Regions from separate parts of the Cobetia sp. Dlab-2-AX genome, predicted to be linked through region 2. Evidence: predicted binding sites of a transcription regulator. Region 2 holds the regulator's gene; the other holds the start of a gene.
What was found. Region 2 encodes sigma-54, which starts transcription at its own class of promoters, with help from an activator protein. Its sites were predicted from a motif close to TGGCACNNNNNTTGCTNT; they were not measured.
Positions count from the first base shown of each region.

Region 1: a site for sigma-54 is predicted at 1,439-1,456, ahead of NH396_RS08820 (ANTAR domain-containing protein). Genes of this name have one in related genera too.

Region 1 is NZ_JAMXRV010000004.1:202,738-207,332, reverse strand. Features, by position in the region: gene NH396_RS08825 (CmpA/NrtA family ABC transporter substrate-binding protein) at 1-771, opposite strand, end outside; gene NH396_RS08820 (ANTAR domain-containing protein) at 822-1,397, opposite strand; gene NH396_RS08815 (NarK family nitrate/nitrite MFS transporter) at 1,949-3,307, shown strand; gene NH396_RS08810 (hypothetical protein) at 3,428-3,595, opposite strand; gene NH396_RS08805 (N-acetyltransferase) at 3,782-4,354, opposite strand; gene dbpA (ATP-dependent RNA helicase DbpA) at 4,584-4,595, opposite strand, start outside.
Region 2 is NZ_JAMXRV010000003.1:102,309-119,077, reverse strand. Features, by position in the region: gene NH396_RS06180 (ATP-binding cassette domain-containing protein) at 1-385, opposite strand, end outside; gene NH396_RS06175 (calcium/sodium antiporter) at 701-1,645, shown strand; gene NH396_RS06170 (KpsF/GutQ family sugar-phosphate isomerase) at 1,745-2,800, shown strand; gene NH396_RS06165 (HAD hydrolase family protein) at 2,927-3,496, shown strand; gene lptC (LPS export ABC transporter periplasmic protein LptC) at 3,496-4,179, shown strand; gene lptA (lipopolysaccharide transport periplasmic protein LptA) at 4,288-4,866, shown strand; gene lptB (LPS export ABC transporter ATP-binding protein) at 4,870-5,610, shown strand; gene NH396_RS06145 (RNA polymerase factor sigma-54) at 5,844-7,292, shown strand; gene raiA (ribosome-associated translation inhibitor RaiA) at 7,953-8,261, shown strand; gene NH396_RS06135 (PTS sugar transporter subunit IIA) at 8,271-8,741, shown strand; gene rapZ (RNase adapter RapZ) at 8,879-9,820, shown strand; gene NH396_RS06125 (HPr family phosphocarrier protein) at 9,807-10,076, shown strand; gene mgtE (magnesium transporter) at 10,455-11,810, shown strand; gene pmbA (metalloprotease PmbA) at 11,919-13,289, opposite strand; gene yjgA (ribosome biogenesis factor YjgA) at 13,366-13,869, shown strand; gene tldD (metalloprotease TldD) at 13,958-15,418, opposite strand; gene NH396_RS17150 (AsmA-like C-terminal region-containing protein) at 15,415-16,769, opposite strand, start outside.

The sequences.
Region 1 (4,595 bases), on a different contig from region 2:
GGGGCGGTCCAGCCAGGCGCAGGCCTTGAGCAGCGCGCGAATCAGCGCCTGATGCGCCAGCGGATGCTGCTCCGCCCAGTCCTCGCGCACGCCCAGCACCTTTTCCTGCCCGAAGCGCCAGATATCATGACTGCCCGCCACCACCTGCCCCATGCCCTGTGCCGCCGCCAGGCTGTTCCAGGGCTCACCGACACAGAAGCCATCCAGCGCACCGCTAGCCAGTTGCGCCGCCATCAGCGGCGGTGCCACGGCACGCATCTCGACGTCGCGGTCCGGATTGATGCCGCCGGCCGCCAGCCAGTAGCGCAACAGATAACGATGCGAGGAGAACGGATGCACGCTGGCCAGCTTGAGCAGGGGCTCGCCGCGCTGCTTGCGCTCGCGCACATGCGCCGCCAGCGCCTCGGAGACCTGCAGCGGGCTGGAAAGCGCGTGACCATTCTCGCCAAGCGTCGCCATCAGTGCGCGCGACAGGGTGATGGAGTTGCCGCCCAGATTGAGCGTCATGGCGCTGATCACCGGTGTGGCGCGGCCATCCAGGCCCAGGGTCGAGGTCAGCGGCATCAGCGCCAGCATCTGCGCGCCCTGCAACACGCCGGTCTGCAGGTCATCACGCAACGCTGCCCACGAGGGTTGCCACTTGAGTGTCACCGCCAGCCCCTCCTCGCGGAAAAGCCCCAACTGCTCAGCGACCACGAAGGGCGCGGCATCATTGAGTGGCATCAGGCCCAGCGTCAGCTGATGGCCATTCAGGGGTACATCTGTGGGCATCACGCATACCTCTTGAACGATCGAGAGAGAAGGACAGTACGGCGACCGGCTCAGCGCCGACGCGCGGCCTTGAGCAGCTCATCGGCCAGCTCATGCAGAGCCAGGCGCCGGTTCATGGCGGTCTTGCGCAGGTATTGATAGGCGGCATCTTCACTGAGCCCGCGCGTCTCCATCACCACGGCCTTGGCGCGATCGACGCTGCGCCGCTGCACCAATGTGGTCTGGGTACGGTTGAGCTCCCCCTTGAGTGCACGGTGCGCCTCGAAGCTGGTGATGGCGACCTCGACCATGCTGCGCACCATCGCTGGCATGACGTGGTCCACCACATAGGCCGAGACACCGGCGCCGGCCGCCTCACGCACGAGGTCCGGCGCATCTTCACTGGCCAGCATGATCATCGGCTTGGGATAGCGTCGCCCCAGCTGGCCGAGATGCTCCAGGGTGTCGCGGCTGGGCAGGTCGGCGTCGATGATCACCGCATCGGGCTGATGCTGCTCGACCAGCGCGTGCAGGTCCTCGTGCTCGTCAACGCGCAGCGCCACCTCGAAGCCGGCGCTCAATAGCGCCTGCTCCAGCGCGGCGGAGCGCTCACTGCGGACATCGACGATCAGCACGGTCACGGGCATGTCAGGTTTCCTTGGGTCGGGCATGAGACTTGCCGTACACCCAAGCAGGATCCGTGCCGCAATCTGGTGCAACCTTGCGGCCAAAGGCCTTCAGAGCGGTCGAGCCGAAAGCGTCGCTGCACTGCAATGAGGCATGCGCCTTGCCGACCCTCCCAGCACCATTCGCGTGCGCCAGACTGGTACCCCGCGCCTTGCTGACGCACCGCCAGCGCGCATCCAGCCCGAGACACCGCCTGCACGTGCCACCCTACTGTCCTTGCCAAGCCATTGATCTTCTGGGACTTGTCCCTCTCACACCCCCGCAACTGGCGCGCTACTTGCTTTGTTCCTGTCACTTGCCGTACGGACACTCTGCTGCCGGCAACCATGGCATCACCGACTGCTGCCATCGCTATCCATGACGTGGACCAGGCTCTTCGGAGTACGAGTGCGTCGAACCAGGCCCCTCAATGACGAGGCGCCCTTGCTGTCGTTCATTCACAGCCGTTCGACCACTCGCCGAGCACACCTGACCTCGTGCCCGGCACCGACGCTGAATCAGGAGCCCACTCATGGATATCCGCAACAAGGCCAGCCGCATCCGGCTGTTCAGCTTCAACACTCCGCAGATGCGCGCCTTCCACATGTCATGGTTCGCCTTCCACGTCTGCTTCTTCGGCTGGTTCGGCATCGCGCCGCTGATGGCCGTGGTACGTGACGACCTCGGCCTGACCAAGACCCAGATCGGCAACACCATCATCGCCTCCGTCGCCATCACGGTGATCGTGCGTCTCGCCATCGGCGTGCTGTGTGATCGCATCGGGCCACGCAAGGCCTATACCTGGCTCTTGTGCCTCGGCTCGCTGCCGGTGATGTGCATCGGTTTCGCCGACAGCTTCGAATCCTTCTTCCTGGCCCGCCTGGCCATCGGTGCCATCGGCGCTTCCTTCGTCATCACCCAGTACCATACTTCCGTGATGTTCGGCCCCAATGTGGTCGGTACCGCCAACGCCACCACCGCAGGCTGGGGCAACCTGGGCGGCGGCACTACCCAGATGCTGATGCCGCTGGTGATGGCCGGCCTGCTGATGCTGGGCGTCGAGCAGACCTTGGGCTGGCGTCTGGCGATGGTCGTGCCGGGCATCGTGCTGTTCCTCACCGGTATCGCCTACTACTTCTTCACCCAGGATGCGCCGGACGGCAACTTCAGCGAGCTGCGTGAGCGTGGTGAGCTGCCCAAGGCCGAGAAGGAATACAGCATGCGCGCCACCTTCGGCGCGGCGGCACGCGACATCCGTGTCTGGGCCCTGTTCCTCGTCTATGGCGCCTGCTTCGGGGTCGAGCTGACCATCCACAACGTCGCCGCCATCTACTTCTTCGACCACTTCGATCTCGATCTCGCCACCGCCGGTCTCATCGCTGGCCTGTTCGGCCTGATGAACCTGTTCGCCCGCACCCTGGGCGGCGTCTTCTCCGATCTCTTCGCCCGCCAGGCCGGCCTCAAGGGCCGCGTGCGCTGGCTGTTCATCGCGCTGCTGTGTGAAGGCGTCGCGCTGGTCGGCTTCGCGCAGATGGAAACCCTCGCGGTGGCCATCGGCATCATGCTGGTCTTCAGCCTCTTCGTGCAGATGGCGGAGGGCGCGACCTTCGGTATCGTGCCCTTCGTCAATCGCAAGGCGCTCGGCGCGGTCGCCGGTATCGTCGGTGCCGGCGGCAACGCAGGCGCGGTCGCCGCGGGCTTCCTGTTCCGCAGCGAGGAGCTGACCTACCAGGAAGGCCTGATGTACCTGGGCATGGGCGTGATCGTGATCTCGCTGTTCGCGCTGCTGGTGCGCTTCAGCGCCGCCACCGAAGCCGAGGAAAGCCGCGCCTACGACGCCGCCATCGCGGACCGCAAGCAGCAGAGCGAGCAGCAGCCCGCCTCGGCATAAGCGGATTTCCTTCTCCCCGAGCCAGACACAAGAAGGCCCCGCCTCTGGGAGGCGGGGCCTTCTTGTGTCTGATGACAGCTCAGGTCAGCGGCGACTCATCGCGGCGCTGACAGCCGAGCCTCAGCTATCGGTGGCGTTCTCGACGCTATCACCGGCTTCCTCGACGGCGTTGTCCATCTTCTCACCGGCCTTCTCCATCGGGCCTTCGTCCTCGCAACCGGCGAGCGACAGGCCACCGAGACCGAGCATGGCAATCATCAGCGAACTACCCAGAGTCTTGAGCTTCATGATGTCTCTCCTTGAATCATCGGTCGGAATGACGCGACAGCTGCCATCACCCGCAGGCTGCCACGTGGTGCTACCCATGACATGGAGCAGGAGCCTTGCCGTTTCAAGGGTCACGCAACGCCGAGTTGCCTGTGGCTGATCAAAACCAATCGCTCAGGGCTGCTCAGCTCAACCGCGCAGGGCTGATCAGATACCCAGCTCAGAGAAGGTATCGGGAAACTGCACTTCACCGCCCAGCCCCTCCAGATAGTCCGGCAGCAGCTCGAAGGCGACGAAGGAACCCGGCACGTCGTCATGATGGCAGTAGAGCCCGTAATGACACGCCGGATGAAAGCCCAGGTGGGTATAGAAATCCGCATGACCGGCCGCCACCACGGCCCCCGCCCCCAGCAGTCGACAGCGCTTGACCGCCGAGATCACCAGTCGCTTGCCGATGCCGTGACGCTGATGCTGGGGCAGCACCGCCAGCGGCGCCAACGCCATCAGCACGCGGTCCGGGTAGCCGGAAAGCTCCACGCGCGACACCATCACATGCCCCAGCAGACCGCCCTCGCCTTCACTGAGGTGGCGGCCGGTCTCCGGGTCGGTGACACGCTCGGCCACCAGCGAGATCTGCGCCAGATTGCCTCGACGCAACCTGTCACCCAGGCGCGCTTCACGATGGCCGGCAAAGACGGATTCATGAATGCGGTAGATGCGCTCATGATCAATGAGACGCTCTTCACGAATGCGAAGGTTATCGACGGCGTTGGCAGTCATCACGAGGTACCGGATCAGCGCCCTGATGATCAGGGACGTTACCTCAAGCGTAGCCACCGCCCGCAGCGGCTGCGAGCGTCAATCTGCTGCTCAAAAAGCACGATGCCCGCCGTGGTGGCGGGCATCGCCTGGGGTGATATCAAGGTCGCATGACAGATGAAGTGCCTGGTTCAGCCCCTCTCAGGCATCTCGCCGCCAGCAGTCAGACACGTCGCCAACGCTGCCCGCCTCAGCTCTTGAG
Region 2 (16,769 bases):
TCAGGTCGGAGAACAGGGCACCGCTCTGAAACAGCATGCCCATGCGACGGCGCATGCGAAACAGCTCGCGCCGCGACAGGCCATGCACGTGCAACCCGGCGATCTCGACGCGTCCTGCCGAAGGTGTCAACTGGCCGCCGATCAACTTGAGCAGTGTCGTCTTGCCGGTACCGGAAGGCCCCATGATGGCGGTTATCTTGCCGCGCGGGATCTTGAGGTCGATGCCGGAGAATATCTCGCGTTCTCCACGGGTGAACCGCAGGCCTTCGACACGAATCAGGGCGTCATCGAGATTGATCTCGCCTGCCGCGCCACGTGAAGAAGCCTGCGCATCCTGGCCGTCCGCACCCGTCCGGGTTGCGGTCTGACCGGGCAAATCAGTCATAGAAGCATCCGCTGTGAGGGACCTTCGCCGTGACAAGCCACACGCAGTCGGCTCGTGAACAGGACGAATGTCCGAGTCATGGGATCCAAGGATCAAGTTAGTTAGCGAACATCGTATCCGAACCCACCCCTGTGCCGCCAGTCTCATCAAGGCAACAGAGCCGTGCCGCGGGTGGTGATGCGGGCAGCAATGCGCTCGGCAACACGGCCTGCAATGCGAACAAGGCCGCCGTCTTGCAATGGATTGGGGGGATGCGTTTAATGGCGCGGTTCCCGGCGATACGCCACCGCCCTGCCCCCTGACCCGAGAGTTCTGATGCTATTTCCCATCCTTGCAGTCGTCATCGGCCTGATTGGTCTTGTCTGGAGTGCTGATCGCTTCGTCGAAGGAGCCGCGGCCACTGCGTGGCGCGCCGGGATGAGCAAACTGCTGATCGGGATGACGATTGTCTCCGTCGGCACCTCTGCCCCCGAGATCGTCGTCTCCATCATGGCCTCTCTTGATGGCACTCCGGATATCGCGACCGGCAATGCGCTGGGCTCAAACATCGCCAATATCGGCCTGGTGCTCGGCGTCACGGCGTTGATCGCCCCGATTCCAGTGCATTTCGGGCTGGTGCGCCGCGAGCTGCCGCTGCTGCTGGCGGCTACGGCGCTGGGCGGTTATGCGCTGTCCAACAGCGGGCTCGAGCGTCTCGATGGCATCCTGCTGCTGGCCCTGCTGGTCTTCACGCTGGTGTGGCTGTTCAAGGTCGATGCCCCGAGTGAGGCGGAAAGCCAGGATGACGTGCCCGAGATGAGTACCGGGCGCGCCATCTTCTGGCTACTGGTCGGGCTGGCCGTGCTGATCGCCAGCTCGCGGGCGCTGGTGTGGGGAGCGACCGACATCGCCCAGGCACTCGGCGTGCCGGAATTGATCATCGGCCTGACCGTGATCGCCATCGGCACCAGCCTGCCGGAACTGGCCGCCAGCGTGGCCAGCGCCCTCAAGCGCCATCACGACATCGCCATCGGCAACGTCATCGGCTCCAACCTGTTCAACATCCTCGCCGTGCTGCCCGTGCCGGGCCTGCTGGCGCCGGGACCGGTGGATGGCAGCGCCATCAGCCGTGACTATCCGGTGATGCTGGGACTGACGCTGCTGCTGGCCGCGTTGCTCATCTGGCAGCGCCGTGGGCGCATCGGCCGTGCCCCAGGTGTTATCCTGCTCGCCTGCTATCTGGCCTACACGGCCTGGCTTGCCATCAGCCTGACTCGCTGACGGCAGCGTCTTCATCATCGTTTGCCACGCCGCCGCGCGGGATGACACGCCCTTTCCGCGCGGCCTGAGCCCTGGCCAACCACAGGCAACAATTCGATCATGACCGAGCCTTCCAGCACTCCACACGCCACCACACCTGGCGCCTCAGCATCCAGCCAGTCCGCCGCCGCTGATGAGACTCCGGCCAGCCAGGCGGATTTTCGCGCCAGCGCCCGTCGCACCTTCGCCATTGAAGAGGCGGCCATCGCCGCGCTTGAAAGCCATCTCGATGACGACTTCGACCGCGCCTGTCAGCTGATGCTCGCCACCAAGGGCCGCGTCATCGTGACCGGCATGGGCAAATCCGGCCATGTCGCCAGCAAGATCGCCGCCACCCTGGCCAGCACCGGCACCCCGGCCTTCTTCGTCCACCCCGGGGAAGCCAGCCATGGCGACCTGGGCATGATCACGCCGGCCGATGTAGTACTTGCGCTGTCCAACTCCGGAGAGACCGCCGAAGTCACAGCGCTGCTACCGCTCTTGAAGCGCATGGGCACCCCGCTGGTCTCGATGACCGGCAAACCCGGCTCGACCCTGGCGCGTGACGCCGAGGCGCATCTGGACACCAGCGTTGCCCAGGAAGCCTGCCCGCTGAATCTGGCACCCACCGCCTCGACCACCGCTGCGCTGGTGATGGGCGACGCCCTGGCGGTGGCACTGCTTGAGGCGCGCGGCTTCACTGCCGAGGAATTCGCGCTTTCCCATCCGGGCGGCAGCCTGGGTCGCCGCCTGCTGCTGCGAGTCCAGGACGTGATGCATCATGGCGACGCCCTGCCGCGCGTGGCACTCGGCAGCCCGCTGCGCGATGCGCTGCTCGAGATCACGCGTCAGGGCATGGGCTTCACCTGTGTAATCGATGATGACGACCATCTGGTCGGCGTCTATACCGATGGTGACCTGCGCCGCACCCTCGACCAGCACGGCGATCTGCGCGCGCTGAAGGTCGATGATGTCATGACCCGCGGCGGCAAGACCGTGCGCGCCAGCATGCTGGCCGCCGAAGCGGTGCGCATCATGGAAGAAAACCGCATCAGCGTTCTGGTAGTCTGTGACGAGGATGAGCACCCCATCGGGGCCATCCATATGCACGGCCTGCTGGCCAGCGGCGTGATCTGAACTCCCGCGGGCGTTCGCTGTCTCTGTTCGACGGCAGATCGTCCCGGCAAGACGCCACCGCTCAACGCCCATCAGCGCCGTTCACAGGACAGCGTCAAGCATGCACGGAGTGCGAGGAGAAAGACCATGAGCGACACGAATTCCCTGAGCGAAGAATATCCGCAGGACATCATCGACCGCGCACGCCGCGTGCGTCTGCTGGCGCTGGATGTCGATGGCGTGCTCACCGACAACCGCCTGCACTACGATGCCAACGGCGTCGAGACCAAGTCCTTCCACGTCCAGGACGGTCATGGCCTCAAGCTGGTGCTGCGCAGTGGCGTTCGCGTCGCGCTGATCACCGGCCGCAGCTCACCGATGGTCGAGCGTCGCGCCAAGGAACTGGGTATTCAGGATGTCATCCAGGGCCGTGAAGACAAGCTGGTCGCATTGACCGATCTGTGCCGCGAGCACGGGATCGAGCTGGAAGACGTCGCCTATTGTGGCGATGACCTGCCGGACCGCGAAGCTATTCGGCGTGTCGGCCTCGGCGTCAGCGTGCCCAACGCCATGGCCTACGTGATGAGCGAGGCCAACTGGGTCACCTCGCGCCAGGGCGGCGATGGCGCCGTGCGCGAGCTCTGTGATCTGCTGCTCAAGGCACAGGGCCACTGGGCCTCGGTGCTGGATACCTACCTGCAGGAGTCGCGTCCCTGATGTTACGTCTGCCCCGCCCTTCTCCGCGTCTCTGGCTGATGCTGCTGTTGCTGCTCGTCGGTGGCGTGCTGGCGCTGATCGAGCAGCGCAACAGCCTGGAATCGACCGTCAATGTCGAGGTCGACAGCAGTGAGCCGGATTACTATCTCGACGGGGCAGACATGACACGCTTCGATGCGCGCGGCGTGGCGATCCAGTCCATGAGCTCGCCGCATATCGAGCATACGCCAGGCGATGACGTGACCCGGGCGCAGACCCCGAAGATTCGCACCAACGACAGTGAAGACCGCCGCTGGTATGCCACGGGTGACAGTGGCGTGTTGAGCGCCGGCGGCGACACCTTCACTCTCGAGGGCAATGCCAGACTGCGCCAGCCCGATGACCGCTGGACCCTCGATACCGATGTCCTGCACTACAGCCGTGATCAGAATCGCGCCTGGAGTGACGTGCCGGTCGTGATCACCCAGAATGGCCAGCATGTCGAAAGCGACAGCTTCAGCGCCGACCTCTCCCGGGATTCCGCCGTGCTGCAGGGCCGCGTCCGCAGCGTCCTGCAACCCGGTGCGGGCCAGAGCGAGGCCAGCAAGGAAGCCGAGCGCATAGACTCGGGCACCGAGAGCACCACTACCGATGAGGGGCGCGTCAACAGCACCTTCGAGGCAGCGCCTGCCAGCGGTGAATGAACCCGCCGGGCTGGCCGTCGCGCCATGACCCGCGCCGCAACACCTTCTTCCCTGCCGCTCGATGGCATCATTGCTCGGGCGGCGACCCCGTCATGCCAAGGAGCCACCATGACTTCCACGACTCGCAAGCCCTTGACGGCCTGTCGCCAGACCCTCAACAGCGGTGTCATGGCGCTCTGCCTGGCACTGGGCATGTCTACCTTCGCCCCGGCCGCCATGGCGCTGGACAGCGATGCCAGCCAGCCGATCAACATCGCCGCGGATGCCCTGTCTCTCGATGACAAGGCCGGTACCGCCACCTATACCGGCCAGGTGGAGATGCGCCAGGGCAGCATGAAGCTCGATGCCAGCCGCGTCGATATCAGCCGCGCCGGCAGCGGCGAGATCTCGCTGGTCAAGGCCACCGGCAAGCGTGCCTACCTGGAACAGCAACCCGCACCCGACGAGAAGCTGGTCAAGGGCTGGGCCGACACCATCCGCTACCATGCGCTGGAGCGCCGCGTGGAGCTGGTCGGCAATGCGCGCCTCGAGAAAGGCGATGACACCTTCGAAGGCGGCTACGTGGAGTACTTCCTCGACAAGCGCCAGGTGAACGCCAACAACAGCAAGACGGCACAGCAGACCGAAGGCGGTCGCGTACACATGACTCTGACGCCGCGCGGCGCCAATGCCAGCAAGGAAAACTGAGTCATGACTGCTGCTACTCCGCGTACGTTGAGCGCTCGCCATCTGGCCAAGGCCTACAAGGGCCGCAAGGTGGTCAAGGACATCTCGCTTGAGATCCGTCAGGGTGACATCGTCGGCCTGCTGGGCCCCAACGGCGCCGGCAAGACGACCTCGTTCTACATGATCGTCGGGCTGGTGCGCGCCGATGCCGGCAACGTCTCCATCGACGACAAGGACCTCTCCGCTGCCGCCATGCATCAGCGTGCACGCGCCGGCATCGGCTATCTGCCTCAGGAGGCGTCGATCTTCCGCAAGCTGTCGGTAGCCGACAACATCATGGCGATTCTGGAGACCCGCAAGGACCTGGATCGCAATGGCCGCAAGGCACGCCTTGAAGAGTTGCTCGAGGAATTCAGCATCACGCATATCCGCGCCAGCGCCGGCATGAGCCTGTCCGGTGGCGAGCGTCGACGGGTCGAGATCGCCCGCGCTCTGGCCACCGAGCCGGACTTCGTGCTGCTCGATGAGCCCTTCGCCGGCGTCGATCCCATCTCGGTGGGCGAGATCAAGAGCATCGTGCGCCAACTGCGCGATCGTGGCATCGGCGTGCTGATCACCGACCACAACGTGCGCGAGACACTCGATATTTGTGACACCGCCTATATCGTCGGCGATGGCCAGATCATCGCCCACGGTGACGCGGACTCCATCCTGGCCAACCAGCAGGTGCGCGACGTCTACCTGGGCCACGAGTTCACGCTCTAGGGTCAGCGGCTGCGCTGAGCCCACCGGAGGCGAAAGCTTCAAAAGCCGCTGCGTGATTTTATCGCGTAGCGGCTTTTTCATGTCTGACATCAGACGCATGCATGACGTCCATACCACCTTGGTGGAAACATGGCATGCAAGTTGCTTGAATATTCACAGCAACCACTTGTCAGTGCCCCGAGTCACGGTATAGCGTAGTAAGCACGTTCCTTTGCCGTGAATTGACTGACTCCATGAAACCCACCCTGCAACTCCGCCTCGGCACCTCGCTGACCATGACGCCGCAGCTTCAGCAAGCGATCCAGCTGCTGCAGCTGTCGACGCTCGATCTGCGTCAGGAGATTCAGCAAGCCCTCGAGTCCAACCCGATGTTGGAGCTCGACGAGGACTACGAGTCGCTGGATGTCATCGAGACACAGGATACGAGCGAGATCTCCACTGCCGACTCCTCAAGCGAGATTCCCGAGGAATACCCCCTCGACAGTGACTGGTCGGACCTCTACCAGGACCACGCCGGTAGCCTGACCAGCTCCGGCAGTGGCAGCGGGAGCGAAGAAGGGCCGGACTTCGATCGCAATACCAGTGTCGAGAGCCTGCAGGACCACCTGCGCTGGCAGCTGGCGATGACCGACCTCGATGGCCGTGAACGCCAGATGGCGGAGAGCCTGATCGATGCCGTCGACGGTGCCGGTTACCTGAGCCTGTCACTCGATGAGCTGGTCGATGGTCTGCGCGGCCAGGGCCTGCCCGGTCTCAAGGCCTCCGAGCTCGAGCAGGTACTGCTGCGTCTGCAGCAGTTCGACCCGACCGGCGTCTTCGCCCGCGACCTGCGCGAGTGCCTGCTGCTGCAACTGGCGCTGCTGCCGGATGATCTGCCGCTGCTGGCGCAGGCGCGTCGCCTGGTACGTCAATTCCTCGAGGCACTGGGCAACGATGACCGCAAGCTGCTCAAGCGCCGACTGAGCCTTGACGATGACGAGCTGGACCACGTCATCCGCCTGGTGCGCGCGCTCGATCCGCGTCCGGCATCCGCCTGGGGCGAGCCCGCCAGCGATTACGTGATCCCTGATCTGCTGGTGCGTTATACCCGCCACGGCTGGCAGGTCGAGCTCAACCCGGAAGCGCTGCCCAAGCTGCGCATCCAGCCGGAATACGCCGCACTGATAAAGCGTGCCGACAAGTCCGCCGACAACACCTTCCTCAAGGACAACCTGCAGGAAGCGCGCTGGCTGATGAAGAGCCTGTCATCACGCAATGACACCCTGCTCAAGGTCGGCCGCGAGATCATGGCGCGCCAGATCGACTTCCTCGAGCAAGGCGAGGAAGGCATGAAGCCACTGATTCTGGCCAACATCGCCGAAGTGGTCGAGATGCACGAATCGACCATCTCGCGGGTCACGACCCAGAAATACATCCACACCCCGCGCGGCGTCTTCGAGCTCAAGTTCTTCTTCTCGAGCCAGGTCGGTGGCAGCGGCAGTGGCGACGCCCACTCAAGCACCGCCATTCGTGCCCGCATCCGCAAGCTGATTGCGGAAGAACCGGCTCGCAAGCCTCTCTCCGACTCACGCCTGGTCGATCTGCTCGCCAGCGATGGCATCGAGGTCGCACGCCGTACCGTGGCCAAGTATCGCGAAGCGATGGGCATCCCATCCTCCAGCGAGCGCAAGCGTCTGGCCTGAGGCATCACCTGCAGCTGCCATGCCCTGCTTTCACCTCCACAATGGCAGCCGCCGCCAACCTCAGACGCTGGTTTTCTCTCTCACCAGCCTCTGACATTACTGACACCGGCGCGCCTGTTGCGCGCCCTGTCATGCCGTCAACCACTCGTCAATGACCCATCATGGCCCATGACGGCGCGCAGGATGTTGGCAAAAATCCATCATTCCGGCAGCATCATTTACCGTCAATCGCATGTTTTTAAAGTCACTTTTGGCCGTATTGCACCGGGATGACACTCGGTGATCCTTCCGGCACGCTGCTTGCTCCACGCAACCCAGGCGCCTGAAAGGCGGCGTACATGCAGGGATTGGCGACGAAAACCCGCCTTCTTGCGCGCCTTTCATGCACCACCCTTCAAGCGTGACCTTGAAGTCCATTCCGCTACCCTTCATTGAGTTGAAGACAAGCACTGAGCCACGATGCAGCGCAGCGTTGATCTTTGCGCAAAGCTTGGGCATTGTCGGTACAGACGCTCACGACATCTGACGCCGCTGGCAAGGGCGCGAAAACATCGCCAGACGGCGGCCGTCAAGCCTGTTGCAGAGCGTCCGATCAGGGTTTGCTCGTAGTCAAAAAGGGTTACAATTGAATGGCAACCCGCTGGATAAAGGAGCGTGTCCATGCAAGTGAATATTACCGGGCATCATGTGGAACTTACCGATCCTCTCCGCGATTACGTCAACGAGAAGCTCGCCCGCCTCGAACGGCATTACGACAACATCACCAATGTTCAGGTGACACTGTCGATCGAGAAGGAGCGCCAGCAGGCTGCCTGCACCTTGCACGCAGCAGGCGCTGACCTCCACGCCCTGGCAGAAGACCCCAACATGTACGCTGCCATCGACGCGCTCGCCGACAAGCTGGATCGCCAGCTGGTCAAACACAAGGAAAAGTCCCAGGCTCGTGCTCAGGGCACCGGGACCCGTTGACCTTCAGCCATGACACTTGATCAGATCCTCCCCCCCGAGCGCACCCTTTACGGTGTCCCCGGGGGGAGCAAGAAGCGGGTGCTTGAATTCTTCAGCACCTTCATCGCACAGAACATTCCCAGCCTGGATAGCCAGGAAGTCTTCTCGCGCCTGATCGGGCGCGAGAGACTGGGATCGACCGGCATCGGCCACGGTGTGGCCGTGCCCCATGCACGTAGCCCGCATTGCAAGACGCCAATCGCTGCGTTTCTGAAGCTCGGTGAACCCATCGACTTCGATGCCATCGACGGAGAACCCATCGATCTGCTGTTCGTGCTGCTGGTGCCTGAGGAAGCGGATGAAACCCATCTGACGCTGCTCGGGCAGGTCGCGGAATTGCTCAATTCCCCGACCAATCGCTCGGCCCTGCGCCAGGCAGACAGCCAGCGTGCACTCTTTGAGGCATTGACCCAAGCCATCGCCGAATTACCGGCGCGCTGAATCACAGGCCCGGACATCGTCCGGGCTTTCGTCTTGCTGGCCTCCCATCGGCCGACGTACAGCGCACTGATAGCGGGCAGCCTTCTGCCCCACCCCTGCATTCTTTCGACGTTGACCTCGCCCTTGGAGAGCACTTCATGAAGATCGTGATCATCAGCGGCCGCTCCGGCTCCGGGAAATCCATCGCTCTCCAGGCGCTGGAAGACATTGGCTACTATGCCATCGACAATCTGCCCGGCATGCTGCTGGCGCCACTGGTCGACCAGCTCGAACAGGACAGTCCGGCACGCCGACGTATCGCGGTCTCCATCGATGCCCGCAACCTGCCGGAAGCCTTGACCCGCTTCCCCGAATTGCTCGACAACGTCCGCCAGAGCGGCATGGACGTGCAGGTCGTCTACCTGACCACCGATTCGCGCGTGCTGCTGGAACGCTACTCGGCGACCCGTCGTCGTCACCCTCTGACGCGCGACAACGACCACACCCTGGCCGAGGCCATCGAGATCGAGCAGAAGACGCTCGCTCCCATTCGCCAGAAGGCCGATCTGGTCATCGACTCGACCAACCTGAGCGTGCACGATCTGCGCTCCCGGATCACCGAGCAGGTCGCCCAGCACAGCTCTCGCCACCTGACGCTGACCTTTGAATCCTTCGGCTTCAAGCATGGCGTGCCGACCGACGCCGACATGGTGTTCGATGTCCGCTGCCTGCCCAACCCGTACTGGGACATCAACCTGCGCGGCGATACCGGTCGCGATGACAGCGTGGCCGAATTCCTGCGGCGCTACCCCACCGTCCAGGCGATGCATGACGATATCGCCGGCTGGCTGGAACGCTGGCTGCCCGCCTATCAGGACAGCAATCGCAGCTACCTGACGGTGTCCGTGGGCTGCACCGGCGGCCAACATCGCAGCGTCTACCTGTGCGAGCAGCTGGCGAGCTACTTCGCCGAGCGCCTGCCGGAGGTGCGTCTACGCCATCGTGAACTGGGTATTCATACCGCACTGAGTCATGTCGATACCACAGGCGAAAGCGACTCAGACACCAGCACCGAGGAGAGTCGCGATGGCCTCTCGTGAGCTGACGCTGACCAACCGTCGCGGGCTGCACGCCCGCGCAGCCACCAAGCTGGTCAATTGCTGTGCGCCCTATTGCGCGACGGTGATGGTCAGCCATGGCGAGCGACGCGCCAATGCAGCCAATGTCATGGCGTTGCTGATGCTTGCCGCACCCTGCGGCACCAAGCTGTTGATCGATGTCGAGGGCGAACAGGCCGATGAGGCGATGCTGGCCATCGAGGCGCTGTTCGAGGCGCGTTTCGAGGAAGACGAATAACCGCCACTGACAGCGCTGTACATTTGCGCTATGCGCTCAGCCTTCCTTCCTCAGCCAGCTCGCTTCTTGGTCAACTATCTTTTCGGCCCGCTCGCTTATCGGCCAGCTCCCCCCCTCTGGCAGCCCCCCCTGGCGACACCATCAACGGCTCGCGTGGGATGCCTGGCACCTGATCTTGCACCTATCCTTTCACCTACCCTCCCCCCTTTCCCTGCACCTATCCTTGCGCTTGACAGCCATGCAACGCTGCTTTTGCGCCAGTGGCCGGAACGCGGATTGTCCTTTCGATAAGAAACGCTGTTCTCTTTTGTCGACGCGCCCCCCTGAGCCAATGGTAGAATCAGCACTGTCCTTCATGTCGACAGGGGAAGCCGACAGATGAGCAAGACGTCTCGAAAACTCAAGCCAAGACTTGATCGCCTGTCACAGGCGCTGGAAAGCGGCGAGCTGGAACAGGCAAGACGCATGCTCAATCGCGGCCTCGCGCCGGTGGACGTGGCCCACCTGCTCGAATCCTCGCCCCCCAAGGAGCGTAATCTGCTCTGGGAGCTGGTCGATGCCGAGCTACAGGGCGATGTCCTTCAATACCTTGGCGAAGACATCCAGACCGACTTCCTCAAGGACATGGACGCCGTCGACGTTCTCGCCGCTACCGAGAACCTGGAACCGGATGATGTCGCCGACATCCTGCAGCGCCTGCCGAATACGGTGATTCTCGAAGTCCTCGACTCCATGGAGGCGCAGGAGCGTCTGCGCGTCGAAACGGTACTGTCCTTCCCGGAGGATACCGCCGGCGGCCTGATGAACACGGACACCATCACCATTCGTCCGGACATCACCCTGGACGTGGTGCTGCGCTACATTCGCCGCCACGAGCGCCTGCCCGACTCCACCGATACCCTGCTGGTCGTCTCACGACGCGATGAATTCATCGGTGCGCTGCCCATCAACCGCCTGCTGGTCTCGGACCCCGGCGTCACGGTGCGCGAAGTGATGGACACCGACAGCGTGGTGATCCCGGCCCTGATGCCGGAGAACGAAGTCGCTTCGCTATTCGAGAAGCACGATCTGATCTCGGCGCCCGTGGTCGGCGGCGATGGCAACCTGCTGGGTCGCATCACCATCGATGACGTGGTCGATGTCATCCGTGGCGACGCCGAGCACCAGGTGATGTCGATGGCGGGGATGGATGAGGACGAAGACACCTTCTCTCCCGTGATACGGACCTCGTGGCGCCGCGCCGTCTGGCTCGGTATCAACCTGCTGACCGCCTTCATGGCCTCCGCCGTGATCGGCATGTTCGAAGGCACCATCCAGAAGATCACCGCGCTGGCCGTGCTGATGCCCATTGTCGCCAGCATGGGGGGCATCGCGGGCTCTCAGGCACTCACCGTCCTGATCCGTGGTATCGCGCTGGGGCACGTCAAGAGTGGCAATGTCAGCTGGCTACTCAAGCGCGAAGTCATCGTCGCGGGACTCAACGGCCTGTTATGGGCCGTGGTGGTGGCAGGCATCGCCATCGTATGGTTCGGGGATGTCCAGCTGGGGGCAATCATCGGCGCCGCGATCATGATCAACCTGTTGATCGCCGCCGTGACGGGCACACTGTTGCCGGTACTGCTCAAGAAGCTCAATATCGACCCTGCCCTTTCCGGCAGCGTGATATTGACCACCGTGACCGACGTGATCGGCTTCATGGCCTTCCTGGGGCTGGCGACCTGGCTCTATCTGTAATCCCCGACGGGTGCGGGTATTAGTGATTACCCCAGAAACAACACGGCCGCTCCCGAGGGAGCGGCCGTGTTGTTTGTCGCCTGTCGCACGAGACAGAAGCGTCAGCGATCAGCCTTCCAGCTCATCATCTTCTCCTTCGGACATGCCCGCGACGGTCATGCCATCGATCAGCCAGCTACCACTGTGGATGCTGCCACGCGTATCGACATCATCACCGACCGCCAGCAGATTGGCCGCCATGTCGCGTAGATTGCCGGCAATGGTGAATTCCTCGACCGCATGCTGGATCTCGCCGTTCTCGACCCAGAAACCGGAGGCGCCACGCGAGTAGTCACCAGTGACACCGTTGACGCCCTGGCCCATCAGCTCGGTCACCAGCACGCCGGTCCCCATCTGCTTGAGCATCTCATCGAGCGAGGTCAGCGGCGCGGTGATGCGCACGTTGCGCGCGCCGCCAGCGTTGCCGGTGGTCTGCATGTTCAAGCGACGGGCACTGTAGGCGCTCAGCATGTAACTCTGCACCTTGCCGTTGGCAAAGTAGACATTGTCACGCGTCGCGACGCCATCGTTGTCGAAGGCGGCGCTGGACATGCCACCGACTTCCCGCGGCTTCTCGCCCAGCGTGAACCAGTCGGGGAACAGCGGCTGGCCCAGGCTATCGCACAGGAAGCTGGACTCACGGTACAGCGAGCCGCCGGCGATGGCAGACAGGTAGTGACCGATCAGACCGGCCGACATTTGCGGGTCGAACATCACCGGCATGCGACCCGTCGCCACCTTGCGCGCATTCAGACGCGCCAGCGTGCGGCGAGCAGCTTCACGCCCCACCGACTCGGGGGAACGCAGGTCTGCCGGATTGCGCACGCTGGTGTAGTCATAGTCACGCTGCATGCCCTGTGCATCCTTGGCGATCAGCATGCATGACATCGAGTGACGACTGCCGCACTGGCTGGCCAGGAACCCATGGCTGTTGCCATAGACCTGCACGCCTTCGCCACTGGAGAAGCTGGCGCCTTCGGACTGCGCGATGCCTTCCACTTCCAGCCCGGCACGCTCACAGGCCAGTGCCAGGTCGGTCGCTTCATCGACGCTGATCGCCCAGGGATGATGCGCCTTGAGGTCAGGGAAGTCGGTGGCCATCAGTTCGGCCGGCGCCAGCCCGGCAAAGCTGTCTTCGCCGGTATAGTGCGCGATGGAGACCGCCTTCTCGACCGCGGCGCGGATCGAGTCGCTGCCGGCATCGGACGAGGTCGCACTGCCCTTGCGGTTGCCGAGATAGACCGTCACGCCGATGCCCTGATCGCGTGACAGCTCGACGGTTTCCACCTCACCGTCGCGCACCGAGATGCTGACGCCCTGATCGACGCTGGCGCCGACCTCACAGGCATCGGCGCCCAGGCTGCGGGCCAGCTCGAGCGCTTCGCTGACGCGACGCTCGAGCAGTTGTTGCTGAGCAACGGCATCAAAGGCCTGGCTCATGTTGTTCTCCTTCTGAGGAGACGGGGCGCTGGCAATGCTATACTGCCGCAAATTTCCCCGACTCGTTGGAATTGGCATGCGTAAAGAAAGATCTGAGGAGCTCGTCGAGCGTCCCAGCAAATCCCAGATGAAGCGTGAAATGATCGAACTTCAGGCACTGGGCAAGAAGATCATCGACATGCCGGCCGGGCAGCGCGCCAAGTTTCCGCTCTCCGATGACATGCTGGCCGCCATCGATGAATGCGGTCGCATTCGCAGTCACGAGGGCCTGCGTCGTCACATGCAGTACGTCGGCAAGCTGATGCGCAAGGAAGACCTCGAGGCCATCAATGCCGTCTTCCAGAACATGGAACAGCAGAGCATCCGTCGTGATGCCTCCTTCCAGCGCCTGGAGCGCTGGCGTGACCGCCTGATCGAGGATGACGAAGCCTTCGTGATCTTCGTCGAGGACCACCCCGAGGTGGACCGCCAGGCACTGCGTCAGCTGATCCGCAACTCACGTGCCGAACGTGATGCCGGCAAGCAGCCCAACAGCGCCAAGAAGCTCTTCAAGCTGCTGCGTGCCGAACTCGATCTCTGATTCTGGCATTTCCCGCTTCATCGACGCCGCTGCGGCCCTGCCACGGCGGCGTCGTCATGTCTGCTCCCTGTCGTTCAGCCTCATCGGCTCACGACTGGGTGCCTCCCACCGTCAATTCGTCGAGCTTCAGGGTCGGCTGGCCGACGCCGACCGGCACGGACTGGCCGTCCTTGCCACACACGCCGACCCCGGTATCCAGCTCGAGATCGTTGCCGATCATCGAGACGCGCCCCATGGATTCCGGGCCATTGCCGATCAGGGTCGCACCCTTGACCGGCGTGGTCACCTTGCCATCCTCGATCAGGTAGGCCTCACTGGCCGAGAACACGAAGCGCCCGGAGGTGATATCCACCTGACCGCCGCCGAAGCTGACCGCGTAGAGCCCGCGCTTGACGCTCTTGATGATCTCCTGCGGGTCACGTTCGCCGCCCAGCATGTAGGTATTGGTCATGCGCGGCATCGGCAGATGGGCGAAGGACTCGCGACGCGCGTTGCCCGTCGGTGCCATGCCCATCAGGCGAGCATTCAGCTTGTCCTGCATGTAGCCGGTGAGAATGCCGTCCTCGATCAGCGGCGTGTACTGGCCCGGGGTGCCTTCATCATCGACGGACAGCGAGCCTCGGCGATCGGCCAGGGTCGCATCGTCGACCACGGTGACGCCACGCGCCGCGACCTGCTCGCCCATGCGACCGGAGAAGGCAGAGCTGCCCTTGCGGTTGAAATCACCTTCCAGACCATGACCGACGGCCTCGTGCAGCAGCACGCCCGGCCAGCCATTGCCCAGCACCACCGGCATCTGACCGGCCGGCGCATCGACGGCCTCGAGATTGACCAGCGCCTGACGCACGGCTTCGCGCGCGTAACGCTCGGCGACATTGTCGTCGCGCAGGCGAGTCAGCGGGAAGCGACCGCCACCACCGGCGCTGCCACGCTCGCGACGCCCATTGCGCACCGCGATCACGCTGATGTTGAAACGCACCAGCGGGCGCAGGTCGGCCGCCAAGGTGCCATCACTGGCACGCACCATCACCACCTCGTAAAGCGCCGACAGCGAGGCCGATACCTGACTGATGGAAGGGTCGAGGCTGCGCGCGATGCGATCCGCCTCCTTGAGCATCGCGACCTTGTCCTCAGCGCTCAGGCCATTCAGCGGGTCGATGCCTGCATAGAAGGACGGCGCCTGGGTGATGATCGAGCTTGCGACCGTACCGCTGCTGCCGCTGCGCGAGATACCCGCCGCAGTACGACCGGTATCGGCAAGCGCGGCGGCATCGATCTGATTGGAGTACGCGAAGCCGGTCTTCTCCCCCGCCAGTGAGCGTACGCCCACGCCGCCATCGATGTTATAGCTGGCGTCCTTGACGACGCCGTCTTCCAGCACCCAGCTCTCCTGCCAGATACGCTGGAAGTAGAGGTCGGCATAGTCGGTGCCCGGGCCCATGGCATGTGCCAGGCCAGCATCCAGATCATCCAGGCTGAGCCCGCCCGGGGTCAGCAACAGGGCCGCGGCATCGTCGAGCACGCGACCGGAACTCGCATTTTGCGTCATTCGGCACTTTCCAGAGTAATGTTCGGGTCGCCCCAGGGGCCTGATACCCGATAGTGAATTTGCGTCACCTTGTCGATGAAGCGGCCGAAGATCTTGTCGGCCACGAACAGCGCCCCGCCCACGGCGGGCGCGCCTGCCAGCACGGCGGCCAGCGGAAGGTTCTGGCTGACCGGCACCGTGATGGCCATGCGTTGATCAAGGGTACCGCGAAGCAGATCGACCTGACCGTTGAGTGTCACGGTGGTGGACGGCGCCTCGATACGCAAGGGGCCATCGCTTTCCAGCCGCCCATCGAAGAGCGTCGCTGCGCCGCGCACCTTGTCGAAGGCCGTCCCCTTGTCGGTGACATCAGAAAAGTCCAGCGACAGCCGGCGCAGCAGGTTATCCACATTGACCAGCCCCAGCAGGCGGGCGGAGGTCGAGCCCAGATTCAGGAAGCGTCCGTCATCCAGCTTGATCTCGACGCGACCATTGGAGCGTGACAGGGCAAAGTCCTGCGGCGCACCGGGCCAGGCCAGCTTGACCTCGGCCCGGGCGCGGTCCGCCTCGATGCCGCGCGGTTGGGAGAGGCGCTCGAGCAGCCCGCCCAGGTCACTGCCATCGGCGGACAGGCGAGCGCGCGTCAGACTGTTGGCGCCGGCATCCTCCCAGGTGATATTGCCCACTGCGGTGATTCTGCCCAGCGTGATGGAGAGCGGCAACACCACCAGCTGCTGGCTGTCGGCGGTCCAGTCGGCACTGATCGGCCCCAGCTGCTGATCGCGCCAGATGAGGTGTGCCAGACGCAGACTGCCCGCGGGCAGGTCGGCAAGCTCGGCGGGATACGGCGTCGGCTCGATGCCGACATCGATAGCCTCGGTAAAGTTGCCTGGCACACTGGCAGTCTGCGTCTCCTGCTCGGCATCCGCGGGCCACAGGGCGTCGAGATTCAGAGTGTCCAGGTCCAGAATCAGCGGTCGCGCGGCACCTGACTGCCACACCAGCTCACCACTGGCGAGCTGACCATCCAGCGTCGCGGCCAGCCCCAGTCCTTGCTGCTGCGAGCTCTGGCGTGGCGCGGCCTCCAGCGTCATCGGCCCCGCACACCGGGACTGGATCATCAGGCAATCGGTGGCAACGCGCAGGCGTGACAAGGCACGCAGGGGGTCGCTCTGCTCCGTGTCGTTGCCCTCTCTACTCGCGCTGTTCTCACCACTCGCGCCGCCCTCATCACTCGCGCTGCCCTCACCGGAGAGCGCTCCCGCCCACGGCTTCCAGAGCTCGGGGGCAAGGGTCGGTGTGCGCCAGGCGATGTCCCAGCCGGTCTGGGTAGGCCACTGCGGGTCGCTCGGCCAACGCTCCAGCCACAACT